2 regions of the Agrococcus phoenicis genome follow, and region 2 is predicted to be linked to the other one. Evidence: predicted binding sites of a transcription regulator. Region 2 holds the regulator's gene; the other holds the start of a gene.

Region 1 (3,405 bases), 1.0 Mb from region 2:
CGTCACCTTCACCGGGTCGGAGATGCCAGCGGCGAGCATGTCGACGTACTCGCCGGTCGCCGCGTTGAGGCCGAAGCCGACCTCGAGGTTGCGGACCTTCTCGACGACGACGCCCGGCTCCATGCCGGCGTTGAGGGCGATCTGCTTCAGCGGAGCGTCGACGGCGACCTTGACGATGTTCGCGCCGGTCACCTCGTCGCCCGTGAGCTCGAGGTGCTCGAAGGCGCTCTTCGCTGCCTGGATGAGCGCGACGCCACCACCGGCGACGATGCCCTCCTCGACGGCGGCCTTCGCGTTGCGCACGGCGTCCTCGATGCGGTGCTTGCGCTCCTTCAGCTCGACCTCGGTCGCAGCGCCGGCCTTGATGACGGCGACGCCACCGGCGAGCTTCGCGAGGCGCTCCTGGAGCTTCTCGCGGTCGTAGTCGCTGTCGGTGTTGTCGATCTCCTGGCGGATCTGGCGCACGCGCCCGGCGATGGCGTCGGCCTCGCCGGCGCCCTCGACGATCGTGGTCTCGTCCTTCGTGATGACGACCTTGCGCGCACGGCCCAGCATGTCGAGCGTCGTGTTCTCGAGCTTGAGGCCGACCTCCTCGGAGATCACCTGGCCGCCCGTGAGGATCGCCATGTCGGCGAGCATCGCCTTGCGGCGGTCGCCGAAGCCCGGAGCCTTGACCGCGACCGACTTGAAGATGCCGCGGATCTTGTTCACGACGAGCGTCGCGAGCGCCTCGCCGTCGACGTCCTCGGCGATGATGACGAGCTGCTTGCCCGCCTGGATCACCTTGTCGACGACCGGGAGGAGGTCCTTGATGTTCGAGATCTTCGAGTTGACTATCAGGATGTACGGGTCCTCGAAGACCGTCTCCTGGCGCTCGGGGTCCGTGACGAAGTACTGCGACAGGAAGCCCTTGTCGAAGCGCATGCCCTCGGTGAGCTCGAGCTCGGTGCCGAAGGTGTTCGACTCCTCGACGGTGACGACGCCCTCCTTGCCGACCTTGTCGATGGCCTCTGCGATGAGCGCACCGATCTCAGGGTCAGCGGCCGAGATCGAAGCCGTGGCGGCGATCTCCTCCTTGGTCTCGACCTCCTTGGCGTTCTTGAGCAGCTGCTCCGACACCGCGGCCGAGGCCTTGTCGATGCCGCGCTTCAGGCTGATCGGGTCGGCACCTGCCGCGACGTTGCGCAGGCCCTCGCGGACCAGCGCCTGCGCGAGCACGACCGACGTGGTGGTGCCGTCACCGGCGACGTCGTCGGTCTTCTTCGCGACCTCCTTGACCAGCTCGGCGCCGATCTTCTCGAACGGGTCCTCGAGCTCGATCTCCTTGGCGATCGAGACACCGTCGTTCGTGATGGTGGGGGCGCCCCACTTCTTCTCCAGCACGACGTTGCGGCCGCGCGGGCCAAGGGTCACCTTCACCGCGTCGGCGAGCTGGTTGAGTCCACGCTCGAGCCCGCGGCGGGCCTCTTCGTCGAATGCGATCATCTTTGCCATTGCAGTCTCGTCCCTCCTGGACGCCAGTACGTTCAACTGGCACTCCACCTGAGTGAGTGCCAACCCCAAGTCTGGCACTCGGAGGGGTCGAGTGCAAGCGGATCGGCCGCCCGCGGCGACGCTGAGGGCGAAGCGCCGCGCGGCGCTACGGCGCGGGCGTCTCGCCGGTCGGCGCGTGCTCGAGCTCGCCGTCATCGCGCGGCTCGACGCTCGGGGCGACGCCCACCGCGTCCGACGCCACGACGATCGTGATCGGCGTGCCCGACAGCCGGCCCTCGGAGAGCTGCACCTGCCCGACGCCCAGCTGCGCAGCGAGGCCGCGCGCGACGGGCGCGAGCTCCTCGCTGTCGAACCACACCACCGTGCCCTCGCTCTGCTGCGAGCTCGTGGCCGTCGCCACGACATCCCAGCCGGCATCCGAGAGCGCCTGGCCGACGCCTGCGGCGAGGCTCGGCTGCGCCGAGGCGTCGAGCACGGTGATGGATGCGTCGAGGGCGGGGTCGACGGCGGCCGGGTCGGTGACGATCTCGGCGGCGGCGGTCTCTGCGGGGACGACCTCGCGGGGGCGGAGCGTGTCGAGCGCGAAGAGGCCGATCGCGGTCAGCACGATCGCCGCGGCGAGCGCCGCGAGCAGGATGCCCCAGCGCGGCCAGCCGCCGCGCGCGGTCGAGCGATGCGCGCCGACGCGGTGCGTGCGACTCATCGGGCCTCGCGCAGCCGCAGCAACCGGCGCACGAGCATCGGATCGTGGCGCAGCGCCTCCTGCGTCTCGAGCAGCCCGTCGAGCACCTGGTAGTAGCGCGTCGTCGACCAGCCGAACTCGGCGCGGATCGCTCGAGCCTTCGCCCCACCGTGGTTGACCCACCCCGCTTCGAAGTCGAGCACGCGGCGGGTGCGCTCCTCGCGATCGGCGGCGTCGGGGGCCGACGCATCCGCCGCCTGCTCGGCGGCCCGGCTCGCCAGCGGGGCGACCGGAGCGATGTCGGTGGCCGAGGAGATGCTGAGGCGCGGAGCGGGAGCCGGGCGCTCGTCCGCCGGGGACTCGGTGCGCGACGCAGCGGTCGCGAACGCGAGGGCAGCCGCCTCGTCTGCGGAGCCCTGCCTGCGCGGACGCGGCTGGGTGGACATGCCATCGATCCTACGACCGCTCACGATGGCGGCCGACGCGAAACGCCTGCAGCGAACGGCAGCGCGGACGGTCGTACGCTGGAGTCATGAACGATCGCATCGAACGGTCCGACGCCGAGTGGCGCGAGACCCTCTCACCCGAAGCCTTCGCGGTGCTGCGCGAGGCGGGCACCGAGCGGCCGTGGACGGGCGCGCTGCTCGACGAGCAGCGCCAGGGCGTCTACACCTGCGGCGCGTGCGGCAACGAGCTCTTCCGCGACGAGACGAAGTTCGACGCCGGCTGCGGCTGGCCGAGCTTCTACGAGACCGTGCGCGAGGACGCGGTCGAGCTGATCGAGGATCGCACCCTCGGCATGGTGCGCACCGAGGTGCGCTGCGCGAAGTGCGGCAGCCACCTGGGCCACATCTTCGACGATGCACCCCAGACGCCGACGGGCGACCGCTACTGCATGAACTCCCTGGCGCTGAACTTCACGCCCGAGAGCTGACCGCCGGCGCACCGCTCGGCCGATCGCGCAGGCCGGCCGCGCGATCGGCCGGCCATCAGCAGGTGAGCCCGGGCCATGCGCCCGCGCTCCCGACGCGCTGGGCTCAGGCGTCGCCGACGCCGTGCGCCGAGATCGCTGCGCGCGCGAGCCGGCGCCCGACCGCGATCGGCTCCTCCGGCGTGCCGCGCAGGAACGCCGCGAGCGTGCCGGAGTAGGCCAGCTGCACCGCGTCCGCGAGCTCTCGCGCGCGGCTGGGCGCCAGCGGCTGCGCGAGCCGCAGCAGCCGCTCGTCGAG
Region 2 (3,405 bases):
GCCTCGTGCCAGTAGCAGTGCGCCATCAGAGCCGGAAGCGGTCGCGCATCTTGGCGAACAGGCCCTGCTTGAACTGCGAGAGCTGGGGGCCGGGCGCCTTGGTGCGCTCGCGCAGCTCGCGCAGCAGCTCCTCGGTGCGGCGATCGGTCTTCGTGGGCGTCAGCACCTGCACGCCCAGCTTGAGGTCGCCTCGCCCGGCGCCGCGCAGCCGCGTGACGCCGCGCTCGCCGACGGTGATGACGTCGCCCGACTGGGTGCCCGGGCGCACCTCGACCTCGACCGGCCCGTCGATGCTCTCGACGGTCGCCCGCGCCCCGAGCGCCGCATCCGGCATGGAGACCTCGAGCGTGCCCAGCAGGTCGTCGCCGTCGCGGCTGAAGACGTCGTGGTGGCGCACGTTGACCTCGAGGTAGAGGGTGCCTGCGGGGCCGCCGCCCTCGCCCACCTCGCCCTGGCCGGGCATCTGGATGCGCAGGCCCGTGTCGACCCCGGCCGGGATGTCGACCGGGATCGTGCGCTCTGCGCGCACGCGGCCGTGGCCGGCGCAGGTGTGGCACGGCTGCGGGATCACGGTGCCGTACCCCTGGCAGACGCCGCACGGCTGGCTCGTGACGACGTTGCCCAGCAGTGAGCGCACCTGGCGCTGCACGTGACCCGAGCCGCCGCACTGCAGGCAGCGCTCCGGGCTCGTGCCGGGCTCGGTGGCCGCGCCCTGGCACGTCTCGCAGAGCACGGCGGTCTGCACCCGCAGCTCGCGGTGCACGCCGAAGACGACGTCGGCGAGGTCCAGGTCGACGCGCAGCAGGCTGTCCTGGCCCGGCTGGCGCCTCGAGCGCGGGCCGCTCGAGCGGCCGCCGCCCCCGAAGAACTGCTCGAAGATGTCGCCGAAGCCGAAGGCGCCTGCGCCCGCAGCGGGACCGCGGTCGTACTCCGCTCGCGACTGCGGGTCGCCGAGCACGTCGTAGGCGTGCGTGACCTCCTTGAAGCGCTCGGAGGCGTCGTCGCTGGGATTCACATCCGGGTGCAGCTCACGTGCCAGCCTGCGGTAGGCCTTCTTGATCTCGTCCTGGCCGGCGTCGCGCGCGACGCCGAGGGTCTCGTAGTGGTCCGTCACTCAATCCTCGCTCAGCAGCCGCGTCAGGTAGCGCGCAACTGCGCGCACCGCGGCCATGTTCCCTGCGTAGTCCATCCGGGTCGGGCCCAGCACGCCGATGTGGCCCTCGGAGCCCCCGGTGCTGTAGGTCGAAGCCACGACGGCCGTCTCGCCGAGCGGTCCGGTGAGCTCGCGCCCGATGCGGGTCGCGATCTCGCCCTCGACACCCATCTCGTCGAACAGGCGCAGCAGCGTCACCTGCTCCTCGATGGCGTCGAGCACCGGCGTGACGGTGCCGTGGAAGTCTCGCTCCTCGCGCACGAGGTGCGAGGCGCCCGCCATGACGATGCGATCGCCCCCGCCTGCCTGCAGCATGTCGGTCAGCGCGTGAGCGACGGCGCCGGTGGCCGCTCGCAGCACCCCGGGGGCGGATGCGGTGGCACCGGCGAGGCGCTGGATCGCGTCGGCGGGCGCGAGCTCGCCGATCGTCTCCGTGAAGGCGCGCCCGAGCGCCATGGCCTGGTCGGGATCGATGCGCTGCTGCGCGTCGAGCACGCGCTGCTCGACGCGCCCGGAGTCGAGGATCAGCACCGCGAGCACCCGGTGCTCGGCGACCGCGACGAGCTCGACCCGGCGCACGACGGCGTGCCGTCGGATCGGCACCTGCACGAGCGCGACCTGGTTGGTCAGCTGCGACAGCAGCCGGGCGGTGCGGTCGAGCACGTCGTCGCGGTCGATCGAGTCGTCGAGGAAGCGGGAGATCGCGATGCGCTGCGCGTGCGTCAGCGGCTGCATGCGCTGCAGCCGATCCACGAAGACGCGGTAGCCCTTGTCGGTCGGCACGCGACCCGAGGAGGTGTGCGGGGCCGCGATCAGCTCCTCCTCCTCGAGCAGCGCCATGTCGTTGCGGATGGTGGCCGCGGACACGCCGAACGCGTGGCGCTCCACGATCGACTTCGAGCCCACGGGTTCGCGCAGCGCGACGTAGTCCTGGACGATCGCGCGCAGCACCTCGAGGCCGCGATCCGAGACCATGCGCGCTCCTCTCCCCGGCCGGCGGCGGGTGTCCCGCTCGCCCTGGCACTCTCGACTGCTGACTGCCAATCCTACCGCCCGTCATCTCGATCATGCGATGCACAGCCAGTTGGGCGCACAATGGTGCCAGCAGCACGGCCCAGGCGCGCTGCGACGACCATCGATGAGAGGCATGCCATGTCTGATCCCAACGCCCCCCGCGCAGAGGGCAACGACCCCGCGGAGCAGCGGACGAACGACGAGCAGTGGGCCGACGCGGAGCAGCGTGACGACGCTGCGCAGCCGCTCCTCGACGAGCCGCAGCGCTCGGCCGAGCCGCCGGTCGACGGCTTCGCGATCACCGACGAGCAGCACGCGGCGCCCAGTGCTCCCGCGGCACCGGGTCTCGGCGAGCCCGCGCAGTCCTTCTCCTCCCCGGCCATCGACCCGCTGTCGCACGACCCGGGTGCGGCAGGCACCGGAGCCTCCTCCGACACCGGGCCCGGTGCCGCTGCGCCCGGCCAGCCCGCGTTCGGTTCCATCGACGGCGGGCAGTCGTGGCAGCAGCCCGGCCCCGGCCTGTTCGGTGCAGCCCAGCAGGACGCCGGCCTGCACGATGCCGGCCAGCAGAGCGGCGAGCAGCACGGCGGCGGGTTCGGCGGCGGTCAGGCCGGCGCGCACCAGCCGGGCAGCGCCCCGTCCTCCGGTCAGCCCGGCAGCGCGCCCTCCTCCGGCCAGCCCGGCAGCTCCCCGTCCTACGGTCAGCCCGGTCAGGCATCTCCGCAGCACGGCGCCACGGACGCCGGCGCGCAGCCGCCGTTCACCCCCGGTCACCCGGGCCAGCAGCAGTACGGCCAGCCCGGGCAGCAGCCCTTCGGGCAGCCGGGCCAACCGCAGCACGGCCAGCCCGGCCAGGCGCAGCAGGGCCAGCAGCAGTACGGCCAGCCGCAGTACGGTCAGCCGCAGTACGGCGCGCCCGGTCAGCCCCAGTACCCCGCCTCGGTGCCGATGTCGCCCATCGACGAGAAGAACGCCGGCATGTGGGGGCACCTCTCCGGCCTCTCCACGATCGTCACCGGCGGCTACGGCGGCTGGATCGGCCCGCTGATCGTGTTCCTGATCTACAAGGACCGCAGCGCCTTCGCTCGTCAGGAGTCCAAGGAGGCGCTCAACTTCGGCATCCTCATGACGATCCTCACGGTCGGCCTGCTCGTGCTGGGCACGATCCTCAGCATCGTCGGCATCGGCTTCATCCTGCTGGCGCTCTGGTGGGTGCCCGGCCTGCTCCAGGTGATCTT

Evidence for each region. The regulator HrcA, encoded in region 2, represses chaperone genes, less so after heat shock. The targets are predictions, from matches to a motif close to TTNGCACTCGNNNNNNNCGAGTGCNAA.
Region 1: a site for HrcA is predicted at 1,531-1,557, ahead of groL (chaperonin GroEL). Genes of this name have one in related genera too.

Annotation. Positions count from the first base shown of each region.
Region 1 is NZ_CP154854.1:1,829,480-1,832,884, forward strand. Features, by position in the region: gene groL (chaperonin GroEL) at 1-1,494, opposite strand, end outside; gene AA0Z99_RS08755 (LytR C-terminal domain-containing protein) at 1,640-2,197, opposite strand; gene AA0Z99_RS08760 (DUF3263 domain-containing protein) at 2,194-2,622, opposite strand; gene msrB (peptide-methionine (R)-S-oxide reductase MsrB) at 2,709-3,110, shown strand; gene AA0Z99_RS08770 (helix-turn-helix domain-containing protein) at 3,214-3,405, opposite strand, start outside.
Region 2 is NZ_CP154854.1:796,836-800,240, reverse strand. Features, by position in the region: gene AA0Z99_RS03885 (16S rRNA (uracil(1498)-N(3))-methyltransferase) at 1-26, opposite strand, end outside; gene dnaJ (molecular chaperone DnaJ) at 26-1,114, opposite strand; gene hrcA (heat-inducible transcriptional repressor HrcA) at 1,115-2,128, opposite strand; gene AA0Z99_RS03870 (DUF4870 domain-containing protein) at 2,306-3,405, shown strand, end outside.